DNA from 3 places in the Massilia aerilata genome. Region 2 is predicted to be linked to each of the others. Evidence: predicted binding sites of a transcription regulator. Region 2 holds the regulator's gene; each other region holds the start of a gene.
The links. The regulator FNR, encoded in region 2, switches genes on or off when oxygen is low (the NO sensors DNR and NnrR bind a similar motif). The targets are predictions, from matches to a motif close to TTGATNNNNATCAA.
Positions count from the first base shown of each region.

Region 1 (5,408 bases), on a different contig from region 2:
CTTCCGCGCCGAGGTCGAAGTCTCCCTGCTGCACCCTGACTTCATTGAAGAACTTTGTGAAGCCCTCGCTCATTTACCCTCCCGGGCCAGGCGCATGAACAGCTGTTCGATGCGCGACGCGGTACGGGCGTCGACCAGGGCCGGCAGCGCCGCCAGTTCGCGCAGCTGGGCGCTGCCGCCCGTTTGCCCGCTCTTCTGGCCATCCTTGTGTCCGCCCTTGTGGCCGGCGCCGTGGCCCCCGCCGTGACCCGATTTGAGCGAGGATTGCAGCACCTCGACCTGCAGCTTGAGGCGCTCGCGCGCGAACTCGGGACCGCTGTCGATGCCGGCGCGGATCTCGGCGCGCAGCAGTTCGTTGAGCAGGGTGCCGCGGTTGCGCTCCAGCAGCTGGGCATAGCCGTCGCGGCCTTCCGGCAGCGCGCCCAGGGCCGCGTCGAAGCGGGCACGCAGGGCGCGCTCCATGTCGGCCTCCAGCGGCGGTAAGGCGCTCCAGCGCGCTTCCCAATCGGCGTCGCCGGCGCCGTCTCCGCTCGCGACTTGCTGCTCCAGCGCCTGCACCAGGCGCAGCTTGTCGCGCAGCTGGCCGGCCTGGGCCAGGCCGACGGCGCGCCGGGCGGCTTCCAGCTGCTGCTGGATCTGCGCCACCGCGGCGTGGTAGCGCTTCTCGACCCGCGCCTCGTGGGCGCGCGGCACCGGGCCGATCGCCTGCCATTCGGCCGCCGCATCGCGCAGCAGCTTGCCGGCGCTGGCCGGGCTCACCTCCGCGGCCGCGGCTTCGAGGCGCGCGCTGATCGCTTCCTTGGCGGCTTCGTGGGCGCGGCGCTCGATGTCGGCCTCGTGCATGCTTTCCTTGCGGCGCTGGAAGATTTCGTCGCAGACCGCGCGGAAGCGCTGCCACAGCGCCTGCTCGCTCTTGCGCTCGAGCGGCAGCGCGCGCGCATGCTCCTGCCAGCGCTGCTGCAGGGCGCGCATGGTGTCGAGCGCGTGGCGGTCGTGCGGGTCGATCGCCGCGGCGGCCTCGATGATGTCCTCGCGTTCCGCCATCTCGCCCTTGCGCTGTTCTTCCAGCGGTCCCTGCAGGGTGTTCAGGGCGTCGGTAAACAGCGAATCGAGGCGTTTCTTTTCCTTGCGGTCGATGGCGCCCAGGTGGCTCCAGGCCAGGCGCAGGCGCTGCACGGTGCCGGCCACGTGCTTCCACTCGGCTTCGCCGGACTGCAGGCGCGCGATCTCGGCGTTGGCTTCGTCGATCAGGCCCTGGCCGCGCGCGGCGTTGGCATGGCGTTCGTCGGCCAGATGGCGGAAGTGGGCCGCCGCCGGCGCATAAGCCGCGCCGCAGGCGGCGTCGAAGCGCTCCCACAGGCTTTTCGGGGCCGCGCCGGACAGGCTGTCGAGGGCTTTCCAGCGTTCGCGCATGGTGCCGACCTTCTTGGCCAGCTCGCTCATCGCCAGGTTCTGGGTCGGCAGCGCTTCCACCGACTTGATCAGTTCCTCGCGCGAGACGTTGCCGCCCCAGCGCGCCCAGTCCGACAGGCGCTTGAGCTCGGCCCGCACATGGGCCAGGCGGTCGGACTGCGCCGGCGTCAGGTGCATGCCCCGCATGTTCTTCTCGCGCGCTTCCTTCAGTCCCTTGTCGAGTTCGGCGGCGGTTCCCAGCGAGCCTTGCTGCAGCGCCGCTTCCATCGCATCCATGGTGTCGAGGAAGTGCTGGTCGGCGCCACGCGCCCTGCCCTCGGTTTTACCCTCGATCCTGCCCTGCTCTTTCGGCTTTGTGGCCGGGGTTTCTTTCGGCTCGCGCGGCTTGCGCGCTTCCGGCTGCGGCAAGCTGGCCAGCAAGGCCTCGAAGCGCTGCTGCAGCGCAGCCATGGCCTCGCCATGCGCGCCCTGCTGTGCTTGCGGCAGTCGCTGCCATTCCTTGCGCAAGGCCTCCGGGTTCAGCTCGGCGTGGGGCTTGTCCTGCTGGGCGGCGAGGAAGGCTTCGCGCGCCGCCAGCGCGGCCTGGCCGGCTTCGATTTCATGCAGGCTGGCCTGCAGCTTCTGCGCTTCGAGGCCGACTTCGGCCACCAGGCCGCGCGGCAGCGAGGGCTGCTCGGGCGCCTGTAGGGCCTGGGCCTGTTCCTGGGCCAGCGCTTCCAGCTTGATTGCCAGCTCGGCGGCCGGCAGCGGTTCGGACGGCAGCCGGCGCAGCGCGGCCAGGCGGTCGATCATGGCGCGCTGCAGCTGCACCTGGGCTTCCAGGCGCTGGGCCAGCGCGGCGCGGACGGCGCCGAATTCATCCTGCAGTTCAGGGGCGGCGATCACCGCCCACTTGCGGTCGAGGTCGGCAACGTGATTGGGCGTCAGCAGCGCATCCTTGAGCAGCGAGCGCGCCTGTTCGAGCATGGTCTCGCCGCGCCGGCGCTCGGCTTCGCGGTGCCGGTGGGCGTCCAGGCGCGACTGCATCAGCTTGGCGACGCGGCGGTCGGTATTGCGCATCGCGGTATGGACGCGCTCGAGCAGCTCGGGACTCTGGATGGTTTCGGCTGCGGTCAGGCGCAGCTCGGAAAACTCGCATTGGAGGACGAATTCCACCGCGGCGGCCTCGTCGCCCTGGATCCGGCTCAGCTTCTCGGCCTGCAGCGCGCGCTGCGGCGTCGCGGCGGCGCCCGGACCAGCTGCGCCCGTGGAGGCGGCCTGTCCCGCTTGCGCCTCCTGTCCGGCCGGCTGCTTGTCGCCGGGCTTGTTGTCGCCCGGCCGCTTGAATAGGAACTCGAACATGATGAAATCGCACTTCCAAAATCGCCATCATAACAAGAAACCTGATGGCCTCGCGCCGCCGGACAGGCGCGTGCGGACAGCGCATCAGTGCAGTAGGGAAAGCGTGGCGTAGCGCCGCCCGAATTCGGCGCCGGCCGGATCGTGCCCCTGGCCATGGCCATGCGGCTCGAAACGCCCATGGCGGGGCTCGATGGATTCGACGCAGCCGCGCCGCCCTGCCCCGCGCCGCTCGCGGGCGACGGCATCGTGGACCAGCATCTGGTTGGCGATCGCGAACCAGGCCTCGCCGCGCACCAGGCTGCGCGCCAGTGGAAACAGCTCGTGCTCTTCGCGCTCCAGGCGGCAGCGCAGGGCGTCGGCACAGCGCTCGATGGCCTCCTGGAAGCCGTCGCGGTCGACGCCGCGGGCGCCGGCATCGACGCAGGCTTCGGCCGCCGCCAGCGCATCGGCGGCGGCGCGGCTGATCTGCTCGAGATCGTGCAGCAGGCCATCGGCCGCTTCCGTGTTGCGGCGCAGGGCCGGCACCAGGAACTTGTCCAGCTTGCGCCAGTGGCAATCGTCGACCACTTGCCGCAATTCCGCGCACAGCCGGGCCGCCTGGCCGGGCGCCAGGACGCCGTCCTCGCCCGGCAAGGCATGCAGCGCGTGGACCAGCGACTGCAGCGCCGAGCGCACGGTGGTCTGTTCGACGGACAGGGCAACGAGAGTGTAAGTTGACGTCAGCATTCGGTCTCCGCTCAGTTTTTCGCCAACACAAAGTTCAGCCTGACCGGCATGGTCGGGGCGGGAACCTGGATGGGAGGCGTATGTTTTGAACAGGCCTGAGGAAGGGTTGGGACCCTGTAGTGGTTGTCATCGGCCTGAAAGAGCACCTAGTGTACGGACGGGTCCTGGGGCCGGGTTTGATCTGGCACAAACCACAACCCCTTGCGCCCCCCATCGATGGGGGCAAAAAATACCGCTCAGGCGGCAGCCTGTTGCGGAACGGAAAGCAGGTCCCGCAGCGGCCCGGCAATGCCTTCGGGATCGGTGCGCGCCACCTCGACCGCCGGGCAGCCGTGCCAGCGGGCGCAGCGCGCCACCGCCGCCGCCAGGTCGCGCAGCAGGCGCTCGCTGGGACGCGCGCCAGGCTCGAAGGCGACGGATTTCAGCTCGAACAGCCCGGCCGGGCGGTGCGCCTTGGCGTCGATCCGTGCGATCAGCTGGCCGCGGCGCAGCACCGGCAGCGTGAAATAGCCGTACTGGCGTTTTTCCGCCGGGGTGTAGCATTCCAGCCGATAATCGAAACCGAACAGCTCCAGCGCGCGGCGGCGGTCCCAGACGATGGGGTCGAAGGGCGACAACAGCGTGGTCACGGTCGGGTTCAGGCGCCCTTCCGCCGCCTGCGCCAGCAGGCCGGCATGCTCGGCATGCACGAACACCGGCTCCTTCCAGCCCTCGACGCGGGCGCGCAGCAGCAGGCCTTCCTCGACCAGCGCCTCGAGCCCCAGGTGCGGCGGCCGGGTGCGGTGGTAATCCGGGATCCACGATGCCTTCGCCAGCCCCAGCGCTTTCACCGCACGGAGGGCGAATTCGCGCCGGACCTCGTCCATCGACGGCGTGCGACTATCGTCCCAGGGCAGCACGCGCTCGGCCAAATCGTAGACGCGGTGGAAATTCTGGCGCCGCGCCACCATCACCTTGCCGGCCGTGAACAGCGCCTCCAGCGAGCGCTTCTCCGGCTTCCACGCCCACCAGCCGCCGCTCTTGCCATCGGTGCGCTCGAAGTCGGCGGCGCGGGTCGGCCCGTTCACGCGGATGTGCTCGAGCACCCCCTCGACCAGCTCCGCATGCCCCTTCATCCAGGACGCGCCGGACTTCCAGCCCAGCGCGTGGGTATCGAGCATGCGGTGGCGGTACAGGCCGTAATCCTCGACCGGGACGAAGCAGGCTTCGTGCGCCCAGTATTCAAACAGCCTGCCCTCGGCCAGCAGCTGCTCGAGCCAGACCGGTTCGTAATCGCCCAGCCGGCTCCACAGCACGAAATAGGGGCTGCGCGCGACCACGCTGATGGTGTCGATCTGCAGCACGCCCATGCGGCGGATCGCGGCCAGCACATCGTCTTTGGTGGCGCGGGCGCGGCGCGGCTGCAGCATGCCCTGGGCCGCCAGGTGCAGGGCGCGCGCGGCGCCGAGACTAAGAGTGAGTTCGCTCATCCATCTATTTTATTAGAGCCATTGTCATGTTGCTCATCTGTCCGAGAACTTTTGTCATGGCGATGCTGTCTGCGCTATAGTGAGCCCCCTTGGCTCACCCAGAAGCTATCTTCCTGTAAGAAATCCATGCGGCTGCTGCACACTTCCGACTGGCATCTCGGCCAGACCCTGCACAATTTCGACCGGACCTACGAACACCAGCGCTTCCTCGACTGGCTGCTCGAGACCATCGTGGCCGAGCAGGCCGACGCGGTGCTGATCGCGGGTGACATCTTCGACAACTCGAACCCCTCGGCGGCCTCGCAGCGCCAGCTCTACCGTTTCCTGCAGCAGGCGCGCGCGCGCATGCCGCAACTGGACATCGTGATCGTCGCCGGCAACCACGATTCGCCGGGCAGGCTGGAAGCACCGGGACCGCTGCTCGAAGCCCACGGCACCCGCGTGGTCGGCCACGTGGTG
Region 1 is NZ_JBHSMZ010000005.1:9,398-14,805, forward strand. It holds gene ACFPO9_RS07955 (molybdenum cofactor biosynthesis protein MoaE) at 1-73, opposite strand, end outside; gene ACFPO9_RS07960 (DUF349 domain-containing protein) at 70-2,754, opposite strand; gene ACFPO9_RS07965 (hemerythrin domain-containing protein) at 2,839-3,480, opposite strand; gene ACFPO9_RS07970 (winged helix-turn-helix domain-containing protein) at 3,717-4,949, opposite strand; gene ACFPO9_RS07975 (exonuclease SbcCD subunit D C-terminal domain-containing protein) at 5,076-5,408, shown strand, end outside.
Region 1: the regulator FNR is predicted to act here: its motif matches at 3,657-3,670, upstream of ACFPO9_RS07965 (hemerythrin domain-containing protein).

Region 2 (5,408 bases):
AAGCGCTGAACCGCGCATTGAAGCGCTTCCTGGTCGACAAGGGCTACCAGGAGTCGCCGTTCACGACCTCCGCCGAGCTGGTCGCCTATATTCGCCAGGAAGCGCCGGCCGACAAGCAGGCGCTGATCACCGACCTGTTCGAGAAGATCGTTTTCTACGATAACCGCGTGACGGAAGCCACTGCCAAGAAGCGCCCTGACGGCCAGTGGGACGTGACGATGAAGCTGCACCTGGCGAAGATGGAGGCCGACGGCAAGGGCAAGGAGACGGCGCGCGCCTACGACGAGCCGGTGGAGATCGGCGTGTTCGCGCGCGCCAGGGGGGCCAAGGAGGCGGACGAGAAGGTGCTGCTGCTGGAGAAGCGGGTGCTGAGCGGCGCGAATCCGGTGCTGACCGTGACCGTCAAGGCGCGGCCTTTCGAGGTCGGCGTCGACCCTTACAACAAGATGATCGACCGGGTGTCGCGCGATAATCGCAAGGAGGTCAGCGTCGACTGATCGCTGGAGCGCCGCTCCGGCGCTCCGGCCCGTACCGGCCCGGCACACGGAAGGGGAGGCGCCGCGACTTTACGCCCTCGGCTTCATCAAGTCGATGCTCGAACCGCCGCCTGGCGGATGGCGGCCAGGCGGGTAGGCTGCCGGATCCAGGGATACGACTGGTACCAGTCCGGCCCGGCATTCGCATTGCGAAGAAACTCAACGCCGATCGGTCGGCTGCGGGTCCGTGGGCGGCGTCGTCGGCGGGGTCGTCGACGTGGCCCCCGCGCCCTGGCCGGACGCGCCCACCGTGCCCGGGCTGCCGGTGGTGCCCATCGTGTTGCCTTCCATTGTGCCGCTGGTTGTGGAACCGCTGGAGGTCGAACCCGTTGCGGAACTGGCGTCCATGTCGCTGCCGCTCGTGCGTGTCGCGCTGCATGCCCCCAGGGACAGGGCGATCATGCTGCCGATGAAGAGGCCTTGCACTGTTTTCATGATCATCTCCTAATAGTAGGGAAGACCATCATGGATAGGCGGGCCAGCGCCGACCATAGGAGGGCTTCGGCCGTCTTTGTAGGACATGCCGCACGGCCTGTCCAGTGTGCATGCTTAAAGTTTATGAACAAATGACTGCCTCTGTCAGTTCGCGCCCCGCTCCGGTATCATTCGGGGATGAACCAGAATTCCTTCCAACCCTTCGTCATCGGCGTGGCCGGCGGCAGCGGCAGCGGCAAGTCCACGGTGACGCAGCAGGTGCTGTCTTCCTTCGGCGCCGAGATGGTGTCGGTCGTCATGCAGGACGACTATTACAACGACCAGTCCGAACTCACCCCTGAAGTCCGCCGCCGGCAGAATTACGACCACCCGGACGCCTTCGACTGGCCGCTGATGGTGCAGCACGTGCGCGCCCTGCGCAATGGCGAAACGATCCAGATGCCGGAATACGATTTCACGATCGACAACCGCTCCAGCAAGACCATACCGGTCAAGCCGGCCCCGGTGATCGTGATCGAAGGCCTGTTCGCCCTCTACGACGCGGACCTGCGCAAGATGATGTCGCTGAAGATCTTCGTCGACACGGCGCCGGACGTGCGCTTCATCCGCCGCATGCAGCGGGATATTGCCGAGCGCGGCCGCACGACCGAGAGCATCGTCAACCAGTACCTGGAAACGGTGCGCCCGATGCACAAGCAGTTCATCGAACCGACCAAGCGCCACGCCGACGTCATCCTGCCGCACGGCGCGAACGGCCCGGCGGTCGACGTCATCACGACCAAGGTCGCGAGCGTCATCGATGAGTTAAAGCGCGGAAAACTCGAACAGCCCTGATCAGGCCATCGGGCTGCATTGCTCGGTGCCGGCCGCCAGCGCCTTCAGGCGGGCCGGATCGAGCAGGGTGACCTCGCGCTTGTCGATCGTCAGCAGGCCCATCTTCTTGAAACGCGACAGCAGGCGGCTGATGCTCTCGATCGTCAGGCCCAGGTAGTTGCCGATGTCTTCGCGCGACATGCGCAGGGCGAACTGGGTCGGCGAATAGCCGCGCGCCGCGTAGCGGGCCGACTTGTTGACCAGGAAGACGGCAAAACGCTGTTCCGCCCGCATATTGCCGAGCAGTAGCATGGCGTTCTGCTCGCGCGTGATCTCGTTGCTCATCATGCGGTGGAAGTGGCGCAGCAGGGTCGGCACCTGGCCGAACAGCTCTTCCAGGTTGCCGAAGGGGATCTCGCAGACTTCGCTGTCCTCCAGCGCCACCGCATCGCAGTGGTGGCATTCGCTGCTGATCGCGTCCATGCCCAGCAGTTCGCCGGCCATCTGGAAGCCGGTGATCTGGGTTTCGCCGGCGGCGTTCACCTGGTAAGTCTTGAAATGCCCGAAACGCACCGCGTACAGGTTGCGGAAGGGATCGCCCTTGCGGTACAGGGGCTCGTCGCGCGCCACGCGCCGGCGGCGGCCGATGATCTTGTCGAGACGGTCGATGTCCGCATCCGCGAGGCCCATCGGCAGGCAGAGCTGGTGCATGCTGCAGGCCGCGCAACTGGCCTTCAGGGTTTGCACGTTCAGCAGTTTGTCGTCGGTCGGTAAGCTGATGGCCTGGATCATCGGTCGGTGGAGACGGTTGGGGGTCAATATCCGTGATTATACGGTCGCTGTTCGAGGACTGTGCATCTTCCCGCCGGAACAGTTGAACGCCTGTTCACATGACGTCGCATTTTGACCGCAGGCCTGCCTTGCCACCCTGGCAATCGTGCGCACCCCGGCGCGTGCTAGATTCTGTACACAACAATAAGGGGAGCTCACATGTTCGGCTTGGCGGCATTGGACCTGGCGCGCCTTCAGTTCGCGTTCACGATGTCGTTCCACATCCTGTTTCCAGCGATCACCATCGGCCTGGCCAGTTACCTGGCCGTGCTGGAGCTGTGCTGGCTGAAGACCAGGCGCCAGGTCTTCGTCGACCTGTACCAGTTCTGGTTGCGGATTTTCGCCGTGACTTTCGGCATGGGCGTGGTCTCCGGCATCGTGATGGCTTACCAGTTCGGCACCAACTGGAGTTTTTTTTCCGAATACGCCGGCGCCATCACCGGGCCGCTGCTGGCCTACGAGGTGCTGACCGCCTTCTTCCTGGAAGCCGGCTTCCTGGGCGTGATGCTGTTCGGCTGGACCAAGGTCGGGCCCGGGCTGCACTTCCTCGCCACTTGCATGGTCGCGCTCGGCACCCTGATCTCCGCCACCTGGATCCTCGGCTCGAACAGCTGGATGCAGACGCCGCAGGGCTATGCCATCGTCGATGGACGCATGGTGCCGGTCGACTGGCTCAAAATCATTTTCAACCCGTCCTTTCCCTACCGGCTGGTGCACATGTCGATTGCCGCCTTCCTGTCGACGGCCTTGTTCGTGGGCGCCTCCGCCGCCTGGCATCTCCTGAAAGGCCGCGGCAACGAAGCGGTGCGCACCATGCTGTCGATGGCGATGTGGATGGTGCTGATCGTCGCGCCCATCCAGGCCGTGGTCGGGGACATGCATGGCCTGAACACCTTGCAGCACCAGCCGGCCAAGATCGCGGCGCTCGAGGGGCATTGGGAAAACGAAGGCGACAAGCCCTTGCCGCTGCTGCTGTTCGGCATCCCTTCCATGAAGGACGAGGAAACGAAATTCGCACTCGGCATCCCGCGCGTCGGCAGCTGGATACTCACGCACACCTGGGGCGGCCAGATCAGGGGCCTCAAGGCATTCCCGAAGGACGAGCGGCCCAACGCCCTGATTATCTTCTGGAGCTTCCGCGCGATGGTCGGCCTGGGCCTGCTGATGATCGCGCTGGGCGCCTGGAGCCTGTGGCTGCGGCTTAAAAAGCGGCTGTACGACAGCCGCGGCTTCCTGAAGATGGCGATGTGGATGGGGCCGGCGGGCCTGCTGGCGGTGCTGGCCGGCTGGATCACCACCGAGGTCGGGCGCCAGCCCTGGATCGTCTACGGCGTGCTGCGCACCGCGGATGCCGCCTCGAAGATCTCCGCCGGTCCGCTGGCCCTGTCGCTGGCGCTGTTCGTGGTGGCTTACCTGTTCGTGTTCGGGGTCGGCATCGCCTATGTGCTGCGGCTGGTGCGCAAGGGACCGCAAGCCTTCGACACCACGCGCGCGGCCCAGGGCGGGCCGGGCAGGGGGCGCACGCCGGCGCGGCCCCTGTCCGTGCCGGAAGCCGAGGCCTCGGCCAACGAAGACAACCTGACATGACTATGGACATCGACATCACCGCGGTCTGGGCCGGCATCATCTTCTTCTCCGTCTTCATGTACGTGGTGCTGGACGGCTTCGACCTCGGCATCGGCATGCTCTATCCCTTCGTGCCGGACAGGCGCGACCGCGACACGATGATGAATTCGGTGGCGCCGATCTGGGACGGCAACGAGACCTGGCTGGTGCTGGGCGGCGAGGGCCTGCTGGCGGCCTTCCCGGTGGCCTATGCGGTGATCCTGCCCGGCCTCTACCTGCCGCTGATCTTCATGCTGCTCGGGCTGATCTTCCGCGGCGTGGCTTTCGAATTCCGCTTCAAGGCCAACGACCGCGAACGGCCGGTCTGGGACCTGGCTTTCATCGCTGGCTCGATGACGGCGGCCTTCTTCCAGGGCGTATCGCTGGGCGCCTTTCTTTCCGGAATTCCGGTGTCGGGGCGCAGCTATGCGGGCGGGCCGCTGGACTGGTTCGCGCCTTTCCCGCTGGCGGCCGGCTGCGGCGTCATGATCGCCTATGCGCTGCTGGGCGCGACCTGGCTGGTGATGAAGACCGGCGGCGAGCTGCATGAACGCATGCGCAAGCTGGCGCGGCCTTTCACCTGGCTGCTGCTGGCGGCCATCGCCGTGGTCAGCGTGTGGACCCCGTTGTCCCAGCACCAGGTGGCCGAGCGCTGGTTCAGCTTCCCGAACCTGCTGATCCTGTCGCCGGTGCCGCTGCTGGTGGCCGCCTCCCTCGTCTGGCTGCTATGGTCCCTGGCGCGCAGTCCCTCCTGGCAACCCTTCGCCGCCGCGCTGGCGCTGGTGCTGCTGGGCTTTACGGGCATGGCGATCAGCATCTGGCCGCACATCGTCCCACCCTTCATCACGATCTGGGAAGCGGCCGCGCCGCCGGCCACCCAGAGCTTCGCGCTGGTCGGCACGCTGATCGTGCTGCCCCTGATCCTGGCCTATACGGGCTGGGCCTATTATGTGTTTCGCGGCAAGGTCATCGACACCGAGGGATACCACTGATGAACACGCTCTGGATGCGCAGGCTGGGCTGGATGATCGGTCTCTGGCTGGTCGGGGTGGCGGCGCTGGCTGGCGTCGCCTGGCTGTTGCGGGTGCTCATGCATGCGGCCGGCATGAAATAGGCAGTTCAACCGTGCGCGCCTCTTGGGTTCCCTGGGACTACACTTTCAGTGCAGATTTGCTAACGGGAGAACCG
Region 2 is NZ_JBHSMZ010000006.1:405,498-410,905, reverse strand. It holds gene ACFPO9_RS10985 (M1 family aminopeptidase) at 1-497, shown strand, start outside; gene ACFPO9_RS10980 (hypothetical protein) at 696-971, opposite strand; gene udk (uridine kinase) at 1,149-1,805, shown strand; gene fnr (fumarate/nitrate reduction transcriptional regulator Fnr) at 1,806-2,576, opposite strand; gene ACFPO9_RS10965 (cytochrome ubiquinol oxidase subunit I) at 2,775-4,202, shown strand; gene cydB (cytochrome d ubiquinol oxidase subunit II) at 4,205-5,212, shown strand; gene ACFPO9_RS10955 (DUF2474 domain-containing protein) at 5,212-5,334, shown strand.

Region 3 (5,408 bases), on a different contig from region 2:
TACGAGGTGGCCGACTATCTGCAATCCCAAGGCTACGAGATCCTGCCCGTCAACCCCGCCTACGCCGGCCAGGAAATCCTCGGACGCAGCGTCTACGCGACCCTGCAGGAAGCCGCCGACGCACTGGCGAAGGATGGCCGCCGCATCGACGTGGTCGACGTGTTCCGCAAATCCGAAGACGTGCCGCCGGTGGCCAAGGACGCCATCCACGTGCGCGCCGGCGCCTTGTGGATGCAGCTCGGGATCGAGAACCAGGTGGCGGCCGACCTGGCGCGCGCGGCCGGCCTGGACGTCGTCATGAACCACTGCATGCTGGTCGAGCACCGCAAGCTCGGCGTGCAGGCATGAACGCCCGCGAGCGCTTCCGCGCGCCCAAGAAGCTCGCGCTGCGCGACGAGGACGCCGGCCTGACGCCCTTGCGCGAGAAGAACGGCGACAAGAACGGCGGCGCCAAGCAGCGCGAGCGAGCGCTCACTGCCGAGTTGATCGCGCAGGTCGCCCACCTCCAGGAGATGCTGTTCGCCGGCCACAAGCAGAAGCTGCTGCTGATCCTGCAGGGCATGGACACCGCCGGCAAGGACGGCACCACCCGCGCGCTGTTCTCCGATTCGCAGATCAGCCCGATGGGCCTGCAGGCCACCGGCTTCACGGCCCCGACCGAGCGCGAACGGGCCCACGACTTCCTGTGGCGCATCCACGCGCACGTGCCGGGCGCGGGCATGATCGCCGTATTCAACCGCAGCCACTACGAGGACGTGCTGGTGCCGCGCGTGCTGGGCGATATCGACGGCAAGGAGACCAAGCGCCGCCTGGCCCAGATCCGCGACTTCGAGCGCATGCTGGCCGAGACCGGCACCACGGTCATCAAAGTGTTCCTGCACATCTCGAAGGACGAGCAGAAGAAGCGCCTGCAGGAACGCCTGGACGACCCGGAGAAGCACTGGAAGTTCGACCCCGCCGACCTGGCCGCGCGCGCGCAATGGGATACCTACCAGCGCGCCTACGAGGCGGCGATCGACGCCACCAACACCGACCACGCGCCCTGGTACATCGTGCCGGCCGATTCCAAGACCCACCGCAACCTGATCGTCGCCCACCTGCTGCTGGAGACCATGCAGGGCATGAAGCTGTCGTGGCCGGCGCCGAAGGCCGACCTCGACAAGGTCAAGGTGGAATAGAATGGCATTTCTTTAACCTTCATCTCCGCCGCCATGCTCAAGACTACCGCTCTGCTGCTTTCCCTCGGCGCCGCGTTCGCCGCCACCACGCCCGCCCAGGCCCAGAGCGCGTCCGCCGCGCCGGCGCCGGCTGCAGCGGCGGCGTCCTGCCCGGCCGTACTGAAGCACACCTTCAAACGCCTGCAGGACGAGGCGCCGCAGGACCTGTGCCAGTACAGCGGCAAGGTGGTGCTGGTGGTGAACACGGCCAGCTACTGCGGCTATACCCCGCAATACGAAGGCCTGGAGGCGCTGTACGCCAAGTACGCCGCGCGCGGCCTGGTGGTGCTGGGCTTCCCGTCGAACGATTTCAAGCAGGAGTCCGAGGACGCCAAGAAGATCGCCGACCTCTGCTACAACACCTATGGCGTGAAATTCCCGATGTTCGCCACCACCCCGGTGACTGGCGCCGCCGCCAATCCCCTGTACGTCGACCTGATCAAGGCCACCGGCAACCAGCCGAAGTGGAATTTCAATAAGTACCTGATCGACCGTAACGGCAAGGTACTCGACTACTTCCCGAGCAAGGTCACGCCGCAGGATCCAGCGCTGGTGGTCAAGATCGAGCAGGCGCTGGGCGGCTGATACGCTTTTCATCGAGGCCGGGCGCAATAACCCGGCTTTGCACATGGTTATTTGACTTACATCAACGACTCTGTTGCGGTGCGTCAAATACACTTTTCTTCGCCATACAACAAAACGAAGAAAGGTCTCACCATGAAAAACTCAATCCTGAGCATGATGATTGCCGTCCTGGGTTTTACCGCGACGGCCGCGATGGCGCAGGAGTCGCCCTGGCTGGTCCGGGCGCGCGCGGTGCACATCGATCCAGCCGACAAGTCCGATCCGGTCGGCGGCGCTGGCGCCAGTGACCGCCTGCACGTCAGCGACAAGTGGATTCCCGAAGTCGACATCGCTTACTTCTTTACGCCGCACTGGGCGGCGGAACTGGTGCTGACCTATCCGCAGAAGCACACCGTCACCCTCGACGGCGCCAGCATAGGCACTTTCAAGCACCTGCCGCCGACCCTCACCGCGCAGTACCACTTCCTGCCCGGGACCACCATCGATCCTTATGTCGGCGCCGGCCTCAACTACACTCTGCTCTCTAAGGTGGCCTTGCTGAACGGCGGGGCGCGCCTCGAACATGACAGCCTTGGCCTGGCGCTGCAGGCAGGCGTCGACTTCAGGATCGACAGCCGCTGGTCGGTCAATCTCGATGTCAAGAAGGTGCAGATTCGCAGCGATGTCGAAATCGACGGCGTGCGCGCCAGCCGCGTGAAGGTCGACCCGGTCCTGCTGGGCCTGGGCGTCGGCTACCGCTTCTGAGCCGCCTCTACAAGTTACCGCTTTCTCCAAGCGAGCCGGTTGTGGCCGGTTTATGCCGGCCTTGCGCCGGCTTTTTTCATGCGCTCACAGCCCGTAGGCTTGTCTCACCTCGTCCACGTAGCGCCGGCGCGAGCTGCGCGCCACTTCATGCGGCGCAAACGGCGCACTGGCGCGGTCGAGCAGCAGTCCGGAACGCGTGCACAGCCCATAAGTCCTGTCCAGGAAGTGCCGCCATTCGGCGCCGATGTGGGCATCGCCCGCCAGCGCCTGTGGATACCCGAGCTGCTTATCCACAGCTATATTACTCAGAGACTGCCGGTAGCGCTGCGCGAACACGGCGTAGGCCTGCTCCGGCCCGTTCAGCGCTTCCAGCAGCCCGGCCCAGGCCACATACCCTTGCGCATACCAGTCGATGGCGTGGCTTTCCGCATGCGGGCCGAAGAAGGAATCGCAGGCCAGGTCCAGGCGCAGCCGGTAAGAGGGCCGCGGCATCATGCCGGCAGCTTGCAGCGCGTCGAGGCGGGCGCCGGTCATGCAGGTTTGCGCCAGCAGCTGCGCGCGCGTCAGGAAGTGGTTTTGAAGGTAGTCGATCAGGTTCATGCCCGCCATGCTAGGGCAGGGCGCCGCCGCGATGCTCCGCTGACGCTCGAAGTATCAAGAAGCAGCTCAGCGCCGGATCGTCGCCCGCAGCGGCCCGCGCAGCGCATTGCACACCACGATCTCCTGGGCGCGCTCCAGGGTTTCGCGCGAGATCGGGCATTCGATCGCATTCCAGGCCGGGTCTTCCAGCAGCAAGCCGCGCATCACGCCGGGCAGCACCCCCGAGGACAGCGGCGGCGTGTACCAGCGCTCGCCGACGCGCACGAACACGCTGCTGCGGCCACCCTCGGCCAGTTCGCCGCGCTCGTTGAAGAACAGGGTGTCGAAGGCGCCCACGCTTTCAGCAAGCTTCCAGGCGGCGTCGTAGCGGCTGCGGATATTCGTTTTATGGCGCGCGAACAAGGAAGTGGAATCGACCGGCTCGTCGGACAGCAGCACTTCCACCGGGCCTGCCAGCGGCGCCAGCACCGAGGTGTGCACGACGACTTCTCCGTCCGGCTGCAGGGCCAGGCGCAGGCGGTGCGGCGTGTTCGCCGGCAGCACCGCGCAGGCGGCGATGGCGCCGGCCTGCGCCAGTTCCTCGGTGAAGGGATAGCCGAAGTAGGCGGCGGACGCCCGCAGGCGCGCCAGGTGGCGTGCCAGGTGGCGGCAGCCGTCTTCGCGGGTGGCGTAAATGGTCTCGAAGATTTCGAAGGTATTCGGCAGCCCGGTGAGAAAACCCGCCTTCAGCCGGCACTCGGCATATTCGGCGCCCGGATCGCTGTCGTAGACGATGCCGGCACCGACCCCGAGCTCGCCGTGGCGCACGCCATTGTGCTCCGGATGCAGCACCAGGGTGCGGATCGGCACGGATAGACAGAAGTCGCCGAAGCGCGCGCCGTCAGGGGCGCCAAAAGCCGGCGGATCGATCCAGCCCAGCGCGCCCGTGTAGATGCCGCGCGGGGCCGGTTCCAGCTCGCGGATGATCTCCATGGTGCGGCGCTTGGGCGCGCCGGTGATCGAGCCGCAGGGGTACAGGGCCTCGAAGATGTCGTTCAAGGAGATACCGTCGGCCAGCTGGGCCTGCACCGTGGAGGTCATCTGCAGCACGCTGCTGTAGCGGCGCACCTCGAACAGGGCCGGCACGCCGACGCTGCCGGTGCGCGCGATCCGTCCCAGGTCGTTGCGCAGCAGGTCGACGATCATGAGGTTTTCGGCGCGGTTCTTGGGGTCGGCGGCCAGCGCGCTGGAGCGCACCGCGTCGACGGCCCTGTCACCGCTGGCCGGCGCGGTGCCCTTCATCGGCCGCGCCAGCAGGCGCCCGGCGTCGTGGCGCACGAACAGCTCCGGCGACAGCGACAGCACCGCGCAGCCGTCCGGCAGGCCGATCAGCGCGCCATACGGCACTGGCTGGCGCTCGCGCAGGCGCGCGTACAGCGCGTGGATCGAGCCGAAGGCGTCGAAGCGGATCCGGTAGGTGTAGTTGACCTGGTAGGTGTCGCCGGCGGCGATGTAGTCGCGGATGCGCCCGATGGCGCGCGTGAAGGTGGTTTCGTCGACGTTGCTGCGCACATCGGCGATGCCGGCCGGGCCGGTCGTGCCGGCGCGCTCCGCCAGCCAGGCCTGCACTTCCTCGTTCGAGAGCGAGTCGTAGCCGCGGAACAGCAGCACCTGGGCCAGCGGGGCTTCGTGCAACTGAGCCTGGGCCTGCGCCGGCGGCACAATCTTCAGCAGCTGCTCGCCCAGTTCGTAGCGCAGCACCGGCACCGCGTACAGGCCGGCCGCCAGCGCTTCCTGCAGGCGCGCCAGCAGCAGCGGCCATTCCTCGGCCGCATGGCAGGCCAGCATGCCGGCGTAATCGCGGTACAGGCGCGAGCGCGCCGGCGGACTGGCGTCCGGGCTGGCGTCGTCGAGCAGGGCGAAGATGTCGTTCATTGCAGCGCAGGCGCTCGGGCAGCGAGCAGCAGCGACAGCTGCAGGCCGCTGTTCTCCGCCGGATGCTGGCGGAAGCCGCTCTTGGCGAAGCGGTGCCAGCGTCCGGTCACATAGGACACCAGCAGGCTGGCGCGCGCGGCCACGTCTTCCTCGCGCCCGTGGCCCTGGGTGACGGCCACCCGCAGCGCGCCTTTGAAGGCCAGTTCGACCTTGTCGTAGAACTGGTTCATGCGCAGCTGCAGGCGCTCGTCCTCGCCCACCAGGGCGTCGCCGATCAGCACCCGGGTCATGCCCGGATTGTTGGCGGCGAAGGACAGCAGCATCTGCAGCATCGCGTGAGCCTGGGCC
Region 3 is NZ_JBHSMZ010000026.1:339,296-344,703, forward strand. It holds gene ACFPO9_RS26830 (CoA-binding protein) at 1-348, shown strand, start outside; gene ACFPO9_RS26835 (PPK2 family polyphosphate kinase) at 345-1,178, shown strand; gene ACFPO9_RS26840 (glutathione peroxidase) at 1,212-1,802, shown strand; gene ACFPO9_RS26845 (OmpW/AlkL family protein) at 1,935-2,546, shown strand; gene ACFPO9_RS26850 (DUF6058 family natural product biosynthesis protein) at 2,631-3,146, opposite strand; gene ACFPO9_RS26855 (chorismate-binding protein) at 3,213-5,060, opposite strand; gene slmA (nucleoid occlusion factor SlmA) at 5,057-5,408, opposite strand, start outside.
Region 3: the regulator FNR is predicted to act here: its motif matches at 1,854-1,867, upstream of ACFPO9_RS26845 (OmpW/AlkL family protein).